2 regions of the Raskinella chloraquaticus genome follow, and region 1 is predicted to be linked to the other one. Evidence: predicted binding sites of a transcription regulator. Region 1 holds the regulator's gene; the other holds the start of a gene.
The links. The regulator PhoB, encoded in region 1, activates phosphate uptake and scavenging genes when phosphate is short. The targets are predictions, from matches to a motif close to TGTCATNNANCTGTCAT.
Positions count from the first base shown of each region.

Region 1 (7,364 bases):
CCTTGGTCTGCAGCACCATGCGGCCATCGAATTTGAGCGCGCTTCCCAGAAGCGTCGCCAGCGCTACCGCTTCGGCAAGCAATCGGGCAACGGGGCGCGGATAATCATGACGCGACAGGATGAGGTCGAGCACCGGGCCGAGCCTGACGATGCGCCCGCGCACGTCAAGGCTGTCCACCTGAAAGGGCAGAACACTATCATCGCGCACCGCGCGCGCCGGACGTGACGGCGCCTCGCTCACTCCTGCATGCCTCCCAGACACCAGGCAAGAATACCCTTCTGCGCATGCAGACGGTTCTCCGCCTCGTCGAACACCACCGAATTGGCGCCGTCGATGACGTCATCCGTCACTTCCTCGCCGCGGTGCGCCGGCAGGCAATGCATGAAGATGGCATCGCGCTTGGCGCGCGCCATCAGGCGCTTGTTGACCTGATAGCGCTTGAGGAGGTTGTGCCGGCGTTCCGCCTCGACATCGCCCATCGACACCCACGTGTCGGTGACGACACAGTCGACCCCGTCAACCGCCTGTTCGGGGTCCGTCGTGAAGGTGACATTGGCGCCTGCGCTGTGCGCCCATTCGATAACATCCTGACGCGGCGCCAGTTCAGGCGGCGCCGCCACCCTCAGTTCAAAGTCAAAGCGCGCGGCGGCATGCACCCAGGAAGCCAGAACATTATTGCCATCGCCCGACCACGCCACCTTGCGCCCGGCAATCGGCCCGCGATGCTCCTCGAACGTCATCACGTCCGCCATCACCTGGCAGGGATGCGAGCGCCGTGTCAGACCGTTGATGACCGGTACCGTCGCATTGGCCGCCAGCTCTTCGAGCACACCATGGTCAAGAATGCGGATCATGATGGCATCGACATAGCGCGACAGCACGCGCGCGGTGTCGGCAATCGTCTCGCCACGCCCCAATTGCATTTCGGCTGCCGTCAGCACCATCGTCTCGCCGCCAAGCTGGCGCATCGCCACGTCAAAGGATACGCGGGTACGCGTGGACGGGCGCTCGAAAATCATCGCCAGCATCTTGCCGGCAAGCGGTTTGTCCTGCGGTTTGCCGGCCTCGCGTGATGCCTTGGTCGCGCGGCTCCACTCGATCATGTGACGCAATTCCTTGCCCGACATGTCGCGCAGATCGAGAAAATGCTTCACCGCCGACACGGTTTTGCGCGCGCCGGAGCGCCGGGCCGAACTCAATGTCGACACGCCGTTTCTGCTCATGCCGCTTCCCCTTTTGTACTCGAAGCACGCGCCGTCTCGAATTCGCGGCAGGCATTTTCCAGGCTGACAAGGGCTTCATCGACGTCGCCGCGCGTGATTACCAGCGGCGGCAGGAGGCGCACCGTGTTGTCGCCGGCGCCAACCGTCAGCAGATGCTGCTTGCGCAGGGCCTGCACCACGTCGCCAACCGGCGGGATGACCTTGAGGCCCATCATCAGCCCTTCGCCACGCACGGCCTCGATCACCTGCGGATGGCGATCCTTCAGCGCCGCCAGCTTCTGCTTGGCATAGCCCGCAACATCGTTCACATGGTCGAGGAAGCCCGGCGCCAGCACCACATCAAGCACCGCATTGCCCACCGCGCAGGCCAGCGGATTGCCGCCAAACGTCGTGCCATGCGTGCCGGCCGTCATGCCGATGCCAGCCTCTTTGGTTGAAAGACAGGCACCGATGGGAAAGCCACCGCCGATGCCCTTGGCAATCGCCATGATATCGGGTGTGACATTGGCCCATTCATGCGCAAACAGCTTGCCGGTGCGGCCAACGCCCGTCTGCACCTCGTCGAAGATCAGCAGAAGGCCATGCTCGTCGCACAGGGCACGCAAGCCCCGCAGACATTGCGGCGGCACCGGGCGAATGCCGCCCTCGCCCTGCAGGGGTTCGATGAGGATGCCGGCAGTGTGCGGGCCGATGGCGGCCCTCACCGCCTCATGATCAGCGAAGGGGACCTGGTCAAAGCCATCGACCTTGGGTCCGAAACCCTCAAGATATTTGGCCTGTCCGCCCGCCGCAATCGTTGCCAGGGTGCGGCCATGAAAAGCCCCTTCAAAGGTGATCAGGCGATAGCGCTCGGGCGCTCCCTTGGCCGCATGATATTTGCGCGCCATCTTGATCGAGGCTTCAAGCGCCTCGGCGCCTGAATTGGTGAAGAAGGCATAATCAGCGAATGTCGCCTCGACGAGGCGGGCGCCCAGCTTTTCCTGTTCAGGAATGCGATACATGTTTGACACATGCCACAGCGTCTCGGCCTGCGCCTTGAGTGCCGCGACCAGATGCGGATGGCAATGTCCGAGCGAATTGACGGCAATGCCGGCGGCAAAATCAAGATAGGATGTGCCATCGGCGGTGAACAGGCGCGCGCCCTCACCTCGGGCAAATGCAAGCTCCGAACGGGCGAAGGCAGGCAGAAGCGGCGATGGCGTGGTCATGGGCGCATCCTTTCGGGCCGTTGGTCGTGAGCTTGGCTGGACTGACAAGCAGAGGGCTGCGGTACAAAAAAGCGAAAGCCGCCCACCGGCGGCCTGAGAGCATGAATTCTATTGAATCTTGAACTTATGTCAACTTTACGAAGGGTGAGGAAGGTTTCGTACGCGGACTCAACTTTGCCACACATCTGGGGATAACACGCTGACGGGGCCTGGCGCGCTTGCGCGTCAGATTCAGCCTGTAGTAGGTACGTAACTGCGGGCCACGACATATCGTGGTGGCGCAGTAATACAGCTTAACAGTCAAGGCGTGCGGAGCCGATTGCTACAGCAATAAGGCGAGCGCTGAGGGATTCCGTCCACGGACTGGCGGGGGGCATGATATGAACTGGACCGATGAACGCGTTGAATTGTTAAAGAAACTATGGACGGAAGACGGTTTGACCGCCACCCAGATCGCGCAGCAATTGGGTGGCATCACGCGTAATGCCGTGATCGGCAAAGTCCATCGGCTCGGCCTGTCGGGTCGGGCAAAGTCGGCAAGTCAGGCGCCACGCGCCGCCCGTCCGAAGCAGAAATCGACGGGTCATGTCCAGCGCACAGTGTCGTCCCGCCCCATCAGTTTTGGCGCCACCGCGCTCAAAATCGAGACCGAGGCCCAGATCGATGTCATTGCCCAGCCGGCGGTGATGATTCCTTTTCCCGCGCCAACGAACGACAAGATCGACATCACGCAACTCGGGTTTCGTACCTGCCGCTGGCCGATCGGTGATCCGGTCGCGACCGATTTCGGCTTCTGCGGCGCGGATAGCTCCAACGAAAAGCCTTACTGCCCCTATCATTGCGCGGTTGCCTATCAACCGTCCAATGAGCGCCGCCGCCAGGCGCAGCGCGATGTCCGCGCCAGGGTGTGAACGAGCCACCTTCGGCCGCAGAAAACGTCAGCCCGAGGCGCCGTCAGCCTCAGGCTGCAGCGCCGCGGCTGCTGAATTGATCATTGAATGAATAGCCAGCGCCCCGCACGGTGCGGATGGGGTCCATCATCTTTCCGCGATTGACGGCCTTGCGCAGGCGTCCGACATGAACATCGACAGTGCGCTCATCGACGTAGACGTCATGGCCCCATACACCGTCGAGCAATTGCATGCGCGAGAACACCCGCCCGGGCGATTGCATGAGAAATTCGAGCAGGCGGAATTCCGTCGGACCAAGATGGATCTCATGCCCGGCGCGTCGCACCCGGTGTGTCTCGCGATCAAGCTCGATATCGCCGGCACGCAGCTGGTTGGCCACCAGTTCAGGGCGGGAGCGGCGCAGGAGTGTACGCACGCGGGCCATCAGTTCGGGTATTGAAAACGGCTTGACGACATAATCATCAGCGCCCAGCGAGAGACCACGCACGCGCTCGCCCTCTTCCCCGCGCGCCGTCAGCAGAATGATCGGCAGACGTTCCGTTTCGCTCCGCGCCCTCAGCCGCCGGCACAGTTCAATGCCGCTGAGGCCCGGCAGCATCCAGTCGAGCAACACCAGATCCGGCTGATGCTCCCTGAGGCGCGTCTCGGCGTCGTCACCGCGCGCAACAGCATCAACCTTGTAGCCTTCCGCTTCCAGATTATAGCGCAGCAGCAAGGTCAGCGGCTCGTCGTCTTCGACAATCATCACCCGCGTATGCATGACCATGGTGGACCTACTGGGCGGCGGTGGGGATGCTGGATGTGTAGAGCGAATCATCACCTTTCGGCCGGTCTTCCGACAGATTTTCACCTGTCGAGACATAATACACCGTCTCGGCGATATTGGTGGCATGATCGCCGATGCGCTCGATATTCTTGGCCGTAAACAGGAGATGCGTGCAGGCGGTGATGTTGCGGGCATCCTCCATCATGTAGGTCAGCAGCTCGCGGAAGATCGAGGTGTACATCGCATCGATTTGCTCATCGCGTTTCCACACGCCGAGCGCCTTGCCCTGATCCTTCTGGGTATAGGCGTCGAGCACATGCTTGAGCTGTTCAAGCGCAATCTGGCTGATGTGGGAAACGCCATGCACCAGCTTCTGCGGCGGCACGCCGCTGCCCATGGCAATCACCCGCTTGGCGATATTCTTTGCCAGATCACCGATACGCTCAAGATCACTGCAGATGCGCAGCGCGCCGACAACATCGCGCAGATCGCTTGCAACCGGCTGTCGCCTGGCGATCAGCAAAATGGCGGCTTCTTCGACCTCCCGTTGCAACCTGTCGAGGCGCACATCGTCCCGAACGACAATCCCTGCGAGATCAAGGTCGCGTCGGCCGAGCGCCAGGACTGAATCAGCAACCGCCTTTTCAGCAAGCCCGCCCATTTCGGCGATCAGTCGCGTCAGATTTTCCAGCTCATCTTCAAACGCCTTGACGGTATGATCCACGGTATTTTTCCTCATGTCCTGTCGTGCAACACTCCTCGCAGCGAGGAGACGACACATTAGACAGCTTGATCGCAGCTTTTGCAGAAGTGCAAGCGGGTTACGCTTGCTTCCTGAGGCAATCGGGCGCGATGATCTGCGGAGACGTCTTTATGATCCTTCCTTGACAATAGGGTGACAGGACGCATCGCCTTGAAAGACTTCATCAAAACGCACGCAGAATGTCGAGCCCTCAGCGAGGGTGCTGTTGATCGTCAGCCGCGCCCGATGGCGGGCGAGGATGTGTTTGACAATCGCCAGTCCGAGCCCGGTGCCGCCCTTGGCGCGACTGGTCTGGGTATCGACCCGGTAAAAGCGTTCTGTCAGGCGGGGTAAATGTTCAGGTGCGATGCCAGGACCCTGATCGACCACGCTCACCCGCACCGCAGCCGCAAAGCCGTCTTGCGCCGGCTCGCGATCGATTATGATGCGCACCGTCTGTCCGTCGCCGCCATACTTGATGGCGTTCTCAATGAGATTTTCGAATACACGGTAGATTTCATCGCGCTCGGCCCTGATCGCGAAGGGCGCGCCCTCGCACGTCAGCTGCAATCGTGACTGGTTGTCATTGGCAAGCGGCGACAACGCATCGACCGTCTGGGCCACCACGGAGGACACGTCAATGACCGCCTGCGGCCTGACATGGGCGTTGAGCTCGATGTGTGACAGTGACAACAGATCATCGATGAGGCGCGACATGCGCAGGGCCTGCTGGCGCATGATGCCCAGAAAGCGGTCTCGCGCCGGCGTGTCGTTGCGGGCGGGTCCCTGCAGGGTTTCGATGAACCCGAGAAGGGAGGCGAGCGGCGTGCGCAACTCGTGACTGGCATTGGCGATGAAATCGACCCTCATCGTTTCAAGGCGCTGGCGCTTGGTTTCATCGTGAAGGATGATCAGCACATAATCAGGAATGCTGCCGGCAGATGACGGGTTGACGTGGATCGGCTCGACAAATGCCTCGAAGCTGCGCTCGATGGGAACTCTCTCGCCGAAGTGTACAGCCGGCGAGCGCCCGCCGGCGAGCACCAGGCGCAAGGCTTCCGTCACTGCGGGCACGCGCAGCACGAATGACAGTGGTTCGCCCATGCGCAGGCCGACAATGGCGCTGGCGGCTTGCTCATTATGCATGACGACGACGCCACGCCGGTTGACCACCACGCACGGATCAGGCAGCGCGGCGATCAGCAGCGCGCTGCGGTGATCGAGATCGCGACGCAGGTTATTTGCGGAGAAATCCGCCCGGTGCCGGCTATCGCTTGACGGGACGCTCGTCACAAAGATCGTGAGTGACAGTGCCAGGAACGCCACAGCACTCAGCCACCAGGGTGCATCACTCATCACAGCGAAGGCGATACAAACGGCGGCGCTGACGCCGATCAGCCACAGGCGTCCGCCGTCGGGCAGAAGCCGCACGCGCGCAGGCAAGGTCGCTGCGATGCGCGAGCGCTCCTGTTTGTCGATGACGCTCATGGGCCTCCGGGGAAGATGGCGTTCGGGAACAGGCTCGGCGACAAGTTTGCGGCGAATCGGTGACGAAGAGAAGACGCTTCCTTCAGCCTTTTGTCTGACACGCCGTTTCAGTGATATGTTTTCCTCCACGCTGGCAATCGGGGATTGAGCATATGGCACGAGGCATCAAAGGGCAGAACAAAGCCGGTGATTATGAGTCCTTCTCGCTTGATGCCAAAAAACTGCCAGCCGAGATCAGGGATCGCGCCTTCACATCCGGCGGCTATCCTTACGACAGCAAGTTCGACCGTGAGGACTACGATAAGCGCATCCATGAGCTGCAGATCGAACTTTTGAAGCTGCACGCCTGGACCCGCGACACGGGCGCGCGCATCGTCATTGTCTTTGAAGGGCGTGATGCCTCCGGCAAGGGAGGCACGATTGCCCGCTTCCTCCAGCACATGCCGCCACGGACCGCGCGGGCCGTCGCCTTGTCGAAACCTTCAGAAGCCGAGCAGGGCCAATGGTATTTCCAGCGCTACGTGTCGGCCATGCCGACGCGTGGTGATATCGTCCTGTTCGACCGCTCCTGGTATAATCGTGCCGCCGTTGAACCGGTCAACGGCTTCTGTACCAAGGATCAATGCAAGGCGTTCCTGAAAGAAGCACCGACGTTTGAGCGCATGCTGATCCGCGACGGCATCTACCTTTTCAAGATCTTTCTCGATGTCGGTCACGAAATGCAGCTCAAGCGCCTGTGGGCGCGCCACCAGGACCCTTTGAAGCTGTGGAAGCTTTCTCCGATCGATTTCAAGGCCGTTCACCAATGGCCGGCCTATTCGCGCGCCTTTTCCCGTATGTTCAAGAAGACCGACACTGATGACGCACCGTGGACGGTCATTCTTGCCAATGACAAATTGCGCACGCGGATCGCGGCTTTGCAGATCGTCTTGTCGCGCATCGACTATGCCGGCAAGGACACCGAACTGGTCGGCCATCCTGATCTCAAGATTGTTGGCGACGGGCGTTTGTTCATCGACCGTTAC
Region 1 covers NZ_JAKFWN010000044.1:24,985-32,348, forward strand. Annotated here, with positions in the region: gene ACINK1_RS14200 (Hsp33 family molecular chaperone) at 1-241, opposite strand, end outside; gene argF (ornithine carbamoyltransferase) at 238-1,104, opposite strand; gene ACINK1_RS14210 (aspartate aminotransferase family protein) at 1,221-2,432, opposite strand; gene ACINK1_RS14215 (GcrA family cell cycle regulator) at 2,813-3,343, shown strand; gene phoB (phosphate regulon transcriptional regulator PhoB) at 3,393-4,103, opposite strand; gene phoU (phosphate signaling complex protein PhoU) at 4,117-4,848, opposite strand; gene ACINK1_RS14230 (ATP-binding protein) at 4,981-6,339, opposite strand; gene ppk2 (polyphosphate kinase 2) at 6,492-7,364, shown strand, end outside; gene ACINK1_RS14240 (acyltransferase family protein) at 7,364-7,364, opposite strand, start outside.

Region 2 (7,364 bases), on a different contig from region 1:
CGCCAGCCCCTCATCGCGCGCCAGCATATGCAGCATCGCACCCTCGATAACGTTGAGGGGAACGCCACGCCCGAGGAAATAGAGGCGTGCCAGTCGATTGCGGGCGATAGGGTTACCATGACCGGCCGCCCGCTGTAACCATCCGGCTGCCGCCGTTTCGTCAGCCCGGATGCCTTCGCCACGAAACAGGCGGATGGCATAATCAATCTGCGCTTCGACCAATCCCTCTTGCGCAGCCAGACGGAGAAGCTCATTGGCTTCCACCGCATTGGGTGGACCCCCCTCGCCGCTGATCAGCATCTGCGCCAGGGCATAGCGCGCATCGCTGTTTCCCGCTTCCGCTGCCTGGCGGAACGCTTTGGCGGCTGCGGAAAAATCAGGCGCCCCGTTGATCCCTTCAAGCTCCAGCAGGCCAAGGTTATAGGCTGCTTCGACATGGCCGGCGCCGGATGCCTGCTTGAACAAATTGTATGATTTCTGGCGATCACGCTTGACCCCGCTACCCCGCAGATGCAGCAGCGCCAGCGCGAACCGGGCCTCCCGATCTCCCCGCGCCGCGGCAAGCGCGTACCAGTCACCCGCCTTGCTGAAGTCCTGAGGCACGGCGAACCCTTGGGAATAGAGCTCACCCAGCAGCGTCATCGCTGCCCGGTCACCCTCACCGGCCTTGACGGTTGCAAGGTGAAAGGCGGTGAGAAAGCGCCCGCGCTGGTAGGCGGCGAACGCATCATCGCTCGGGCCATCGGGTGCGGACGAATTCACTTCGACAGACGAGACACGGGGACGAAACGACGGCACCGGTCGCGATGTGTCCTCGGCAGCGTGAAGCGTGGAGGTGATGATGGTGGCGCATGCGCAGATCACCAGCATCGGGTAATTTTTCATGCTCATCACCCTGCAAATGCCGCGTCGATAGCGCTCTGGGCTGCACGGATGTCATCGCCGCTGCGCCAGATCCGTGGACCCAGCGCGATAAAATCCGCTCCCGCCCGCGCCAGCCCGCCGACACTCGCCAGATCAGGCGCACATATCACGCACGGGGCGACGAACAGGCTCTGCCACCATTCGGCACGCTCCAGCAGCATGTCAGGATCATTGGCTTGCGGGTTGTCAGGGTGACCGAAGAAAACGTAATCAGCCCCCGCTTCACCCGCCTCCATCGCCGCATGGCGTGTCGGCAGGTTGGCAGCGCCGACGATAAGGCCCGGTGACAGCGCCGCGATCACCTCTTCGAGCGCCGTGATATCGCCATCGCTGTGGAAGCCATCAGCGCCGAAACGTTGTACCAGACGCGCATCCCCGCGCAGAATAACGGCGACATCGCGTTTCTGCACCAGTTCGACGAACGGCCTTGCCAGCGCAGCGAACGCCTTGCCTTCGACCGCCGGTTCGGCGATGAGCACGCTGGCGACATCTCCCGCCGTCAGTGCTGCCGCCAGATGCTCAAGGCCCTCGCTTGCTGTGAGGGACGCAACCAGAAAGAGCCGCGTGCGGAGCCGGACAATCTCGCCCTCATCCCGGTTTTTCTTCGATTTAGTCATAAGCTGTCCATCATCCTGCGGCTGCAGCGCATCAGTGAGCGATCACAAGCCCGACCATATCCGCATGACGATTTGCGGCAACATTACGGTATCTGCTCAAGCAAATGGCTGCATATCATTCATGCACATTGTGACGGCGCGCTCCAGCGCTTAGGATCACCCCTGAAGAATACGGAGGAACAACCATGTCTGCGGCTGCCTATGATCGTGACCTAGACAAGAACGCTGCGAATTTCCAGCCTTTAACGCCGCTGACCTTCCTGGCCCGCTCGGCCCTCACCTTCCCCGACCACACCGCCATACTCCATGGCCGGCAGGCCATCACCTATCGCGATTTCTACGCCCGCTCCAGGCGCCTCGCCAGCGCATTGGCCCGGCGCGGCATCAAGCGGGGCGATACGGTCTCTGTCATGCTTGCCAATACGCCGCCCATGCTGGAGGCTCATTACGGCGTGCCGATGACACGCGGCGTGTTGAACACACTCAACACGCGGCTTGATGCGGCCATTCTCGCCTTCACGCTTGATCACGCCGAAACCAAAGTCATCATCACCGATCTTGAATTTTCGAAGGTGATGAAGGAGGCCCTTGCCCTTGCGAAGGTGAAGCCGCTGGTTGTCGACTACGCCGACCCGGAATTTGCGGTCGAGGGCGAGCGTCTCGGCACCCTGGATTATGAGGCACTGATCGCCGAGGGCGATCCCGCCTTCGACTGGCTGATGCCGGATGACGAGTGGGACGCGATTTCGCTCAACTACACGTCCGGCACGACTGGCAATCCGAAAGGCGTCGTCTACCACCATCGTGGCGCCTCGCTGCTGGCGGTAGGCAATGTGGTGACGACCGCCATGGGCAAGCACCCTGTCTATCTGTGGACGCTGCCGATGTTCCACTGCAATGGCTGGTGCTTCACCTGGTCGCTGTCGGCAGTGGCCGGCACCCATGTCTGTCTGCGCTGGGTCCGGGCACCGGCCATGTACGAGGCGATTGCCAGACACAAGGTAACCCATCTGTGCGGCGCGCCCATCGTTATGTCGACCCTGCTCAACGCGCCCGAACCCGACAAGCAGCCCCTGCCCCATGTCGTTTCGTTTTTTACCGCCGCCGCCCCGCCGCCGGAAGCGGTCCTCAGCGCCATGCAGGCGGCCGGTTTCAACGTCACTCATCTCTCTGGGCTGACGGAAACCTATGGGCCGGCAGTGGTGAACGACTGGAAAGCCGAATGGGACCATCTCGAACCAGCCGCCCGCGGAGCCAAGAAGGCACGCCAGGGGGTGCGTTATGCCGCCCTTGAAGATCTGACCATCATGAACCCTGAAACCATGGAAAAGGTGCCGGCTGACGGCCAGACCATCGGCGAGATCATGTTTCGCGGCAATGTGGTGATGAAGGGGTATCTGAAAAATCGCGAAGCGAGCGCCGAAGCCTTCCATGGCGGCTGGTTCCATTCCGGCGATCTCGGCGTCATCCACCCCGATGGCTACATCCAGATCAAGGATCGCTCGAAGGACATCATTATTTCGGGCGGTGAGAACATTTCCTCCATCGAGGTGGAGGACACGCTCTACAAGCACCCATCGATCCAGGCAGCGGCTGTCGTCGCGAAGGCTGACGAGAAATGGGGCGAGACGCCGTGCGCCTTCGTTGAATTGCGCCCCGGCGCCAGCCTTACCGCGAACGAGGTGATGGCGTGGTGCCGCGACCATCTGGCAGCCTATAAATGCCCCCGCACCGTCATCTTCACCGAGTTGCCTAAAACATCGACCGGCAAAATTCAAAAATTCAGGCTGCGCGACATGGCGAAATCTGTATAACCGCGTCTTGCACGCTGTCGGAGGCCGTGCGGCAATTGTCGATGTCTGACGTCGCCGATACCGGTCGGGAACAAAAGGGAAAAGGATCTCATGCCTGCGCTCAAAGCTTATTCCATCCGATCACTGCTGGCTGCCTGTACGCTTATCGTGATGGCTGTCCCCGCTTTGGCGCTCCCCAACGACAAATGCCGCACGACTGGAACATTTGACGAGTGGATGACCGGCTTTCGTGCCGAGGCCGCCGCAAAAGGCATCCGCCCCGATGTCATTTCAGCAAGCCTTGACGGCGTGACCTATGATCAGAAGGTCTACAATGCCGATCGCGGACAGGGGGTGTTCCGGCAAACCTTCGAGCAGTTTTCCGCCCGCATGATTTCCTCCTATCGCGTCCAGAAGGGGACGAGCCTCCTGAAGCAGCATGCTGCCCTCCTCCAGCGCATCGAGAAGGAATTTGGCGTTCCTGGCCCGGTGATTGTCGCCATCTGGGGCCTTGAGACCGATTACGGCGCCAATATCGGCAATATCCAGTCGATCCGCGCGCTTGCCACCCTTGCCTATGATTGCCGTCGCTCGGCGATGTTTCGCGGCGAATTGCTGGCCGCCCTGCAGATCGTCCAGCGCGGTGATCTGAAGCCCGCAGCCATGAAGGGCGCATGGGCGGGCGAACTCGGACAGACCCAGTTCCTGCCCTCTACCTATCTCAAATATGCCGTTGATTATGGCGGCGGGCGCGACCTCCTGCGCAGCCCGGCTGATGTGCTGGCCTCAACCGCCAACTACCTCAAGGGGTATGGCTGGAAGCCCGGCCAGGGCTGGGAGCCGGGGCAGCCGAATTTCGAGACGATCCTGTTGTGGAACAAGGCACAAGTCTACGCCAAAACGATTGCTGCTTTCGCCAGCCGGCTTGCCGAGGCAAGCGGCTATCAGGCCAGTCGCTGAGCGCCGGCTTGCCCGGCAGGTCGCCGCTTTCAATTGGCTGTGACCTGCTGACCGGTCGCTGGACCCAACAAAACGCCGCCGGCCATCAGGCGCAGCGGCGTCAGCGCCGTGACAGGTCGAACCTGCCAGATCAAATCTAAAAAAACGAACGCTTCAGTGCAGCGACGCACCACCTTTGAGTTTTTCTATCGATTCTTTTATTCGCAGCTTCTTACGCTTCAACTCGACCAATTTAAGCGGGTCCGTTCCCGGATGTGCCAGAGTGGACTCGATTTCACGCTCCATCATCTGATGGCGCCGTTCGAGTTCCGCGATGCGCGCGGTCACTGCCATAGACTGCCTCCCTCATGGTTAAGCGTCACCAGTTTGTCATGAAACAAACTTCCTGTCGAAGGGCGAAATTGTCTTGTGAGGACAAAACTTGTTACATGGTGACTTGCTCGTTGATATCTTCCCGGACATAGTCGTTGACAGCCATGAATGACGCCTCAACCATAGAAACCGCTGAAGAAACCGAGCTGCGCAGCCTGCTGGCGCATCTCAAGGAAGAGCATCGCGATCTGGATGCGGCGATTGCCGCCCTCCAGGCAGCCTCGATCATTGATCGATTGCAGATCCAGCGGCTGAAGAAGCGCAAACTGGCGCTGAAAGACCAGATCGGCAGCATCGAATGCAGCCTCATTCCTGATATTATCGCCTGACGGCAGCAATCAGCGTGTCGATCTTAGCTTGTATGAACCTGCCATTGCGGCGTCATAATTAAGTATGGCCGGGAATTGACCACAGCGCCCCATTTCGGATACCGCACCTGCCTGGGAGCGCGACAATGACGCAAAACTCGCCGGCGGTCGCCGTCATCATGGGTAGCCAGTCTGACTGGGAAACGATGCGCCATGCCGTCGAAACCTTGACGGCGTTGGGGATCGAGCATGACACGCGCATCGTATCGGCGCATCGCACGCCCGAGCGGCTCTACGACTACGCCAGAGGCGCGCGCGCTGCCGGCTTCAAGATCATCATCGCCGGCGCGGGTGGTGCGGCTCATCTGCCGGGGATGACCGCCGCCCTCACCTCCCTGCCCGTTTTCGGTGTGCCGGTGAAAAGCGAAGCCTTGTCGGGCCAGGATTCGCTGCTGTCGATCGTGCAGATGCCGGCCGGCATTCCCGTCGGAACGCTTGCCATCGGCAAGGCTGGCGCCATCAATGCAGCCCTCCTTGCCGCAGCCGTTCTTGCACTGGAGGATAACGCGCTTGCAACGCGGCTTGAGGCCTACCGCGCCCGCCAAAGCGCGGCTGTCGCCGAGCGGCCCATCTGACGGCGATGCTGAAACCCGGTGACACCATCGGCATCCTCGGCGGCGGCCAGCTGGCGCGCATGCTGACGCTTGCCGCCGCGCCGCTTGGTCTGAAGGTGCATATCTATGCCCCGGAGGAGGATTGTCCGGCTTTCGATGTCGCCGCGCGGCGCACAACCGGCGCCTTTGACGACGCGCACGCCCTTGCGGTCTTTGCCAAGACCGTCGACGTCGTCACCTATGAGAGTGAAAACATTCCGACCGCCCCGCTTGCAAGCCTGGAGGGCAAGGTGCGCCTGTCGCCGCCACTGCGCGCGCTGGCGCTGACCCAGGACCGCCTGCACGAAAAAACCTTCATTCGTGATCTTGGCATCGCTGTGCCGCCCTTCCATCCGGTCTCGAGCCCCGCCGATCTGGAGGCGGCCATCGCCCACACCGGCCTGCCGGCCGTGCTGAAAACGCGAAGGTTTGGCTATGATGGCAAGGGCCAGACGCGAATCACGGCGGCAGCTGACGCTCATGGCGCCTATGCCGCCATCGGTCACACACCGGCCATCCTCGAGGCTTTCGTGCCGTTTGCCTGCGAAATCTCCGTCATTGCCGCCCGCGGCCATGACGCTTCATTTACCGCCTTCGATCCGCCGGAAAATGTCCATCGCCACCATATTCTCGCAACCTCGACGGTACCCGCGACCATATCATCCTCGCTCGCTGATCAGGCAATCCAGGCCACCCGACGCATCGCCGAGGCGCTGGAATATGTCGGCACGATCGCCGTCGAGTTCTTCGTCACCGGCGATGGCGAGCTTCTGGTCAACGAAATTGCTCCACGCGTCCATAATTCCGGTCATTGGACCATCGAGGCCTGCCTGGTATCGCAGTTCGAGGCGCATATCCGCGCGATTGCCCATTGGCCGCTGGGCGACACGCGGCGCACCCATGATGCCGTGATGACCAACCTCATCGGCGATGATGCGGGACAATGGGACAGGCTGATCGCGCAACCCGCGACGCATCTTCATCTCTACGGCAAACGCCATGCCCGTGCGGGCCGCAAGATGGGACATGTGACGCGGCTGGGCCGTCCATCGCTCACTTGAATTTTGCCATCGTATCCCCTCAAAGCTTGTAGACAAATTAAGCGTCGTTTGATATTGAAACGCTCCACATTGGGCTTTGCTGTCCGATGCCGGAGCAATTTTGGGGCGGACGCAGCGGCCCCGAAAGCCTGCATGAAACCCGTGCAATCCTGTCGCGACCGGAATCGAAGGTCGTGCATTTCAGTTTTCGGTCCTCTGCGATGGGCCTGAAAGCAAGCCGTGAAGAGGAAGAGAACGCGTGCAAGTCATCGTTCGCGACAATAATGTCGATCAAGCGCTGAAGGCGCTGAAGAAGAAGATGCAGCGGGAAGGCATCTTCCGCGAGATGAAGCTTCGTGGCCATTACGAGAAGCCCTCGGAAAAGCGCGCCCGCGAGAAGGCGGAAGCCGTGCGCCGCGCCCGCAAGCTTGCCCGCAAGCGCGCCCAGCGCGAAGGTCTGCTGCCAGCCCCCAAGAAGCCGGTCATGGCTGGTCCGGGCGGCCCGCGCTAGCCACTGAACGATGGCCTGTTTTGTAATGAGGCGTGGTATCGCCTCTCTTTGACCACGTTCCGGTCGCGAATTCGGGCAGACCCCGTGCTATGGCACGGAGCGGAACGCGGGACGGCCATGGCATATTCACCACCATCCTCACGATTTTTCTGGGCGACACTCACTGCAGTCGCCCTGCTGATGCTG
Region 2 covers NZ_JAKFWN010000031.1:23,699-31,062, forward strand. Annotated here, with positions in the region: gene ACINK1_RS11285 (tetratricopeptide repeat protein) at 1-885, opposite strand, end outside; gene ACINK1_RS11290 (thiamine phosphate synthase) at 891-1,541, opposite strand; gene ACINK1_RS11295 (acyl-CoA synthetase) at 1,727-3,355, shown strand; gene ACINK1_RS11300 (lytic transglycosylase domain-containing protein) at 3,446-4,294, shown strand; gene ACINK1_RS11305 (YdcH family protein) at 4,448-4,627, opposite strand; gene ACINK1_RS11310 (YdcH family protein) at 4,771-4,995, shown strand; gene purE (5-(carboxyamino)imidazole ribonucleotide mutase) at 5,121-5,609, shown strand; gene ACINK1_RS11320 (5-(carboxyamino)imidazole ribonucleotide synthase) at 5,615-6,688, shown strand; gene rpsU (30S ribosomal protein S21) at 6,927-7,178, shown strand; gene ACINK1_RS11330 (tetratricopeptide repeat protein) at 7,296-7,364, shown strand, end outside.
Region 2: the regulator PhoB is predicted to act here: its motif matches at 4,651-4,667, upstream of ACINK1_RS11305 (YdcH family protein).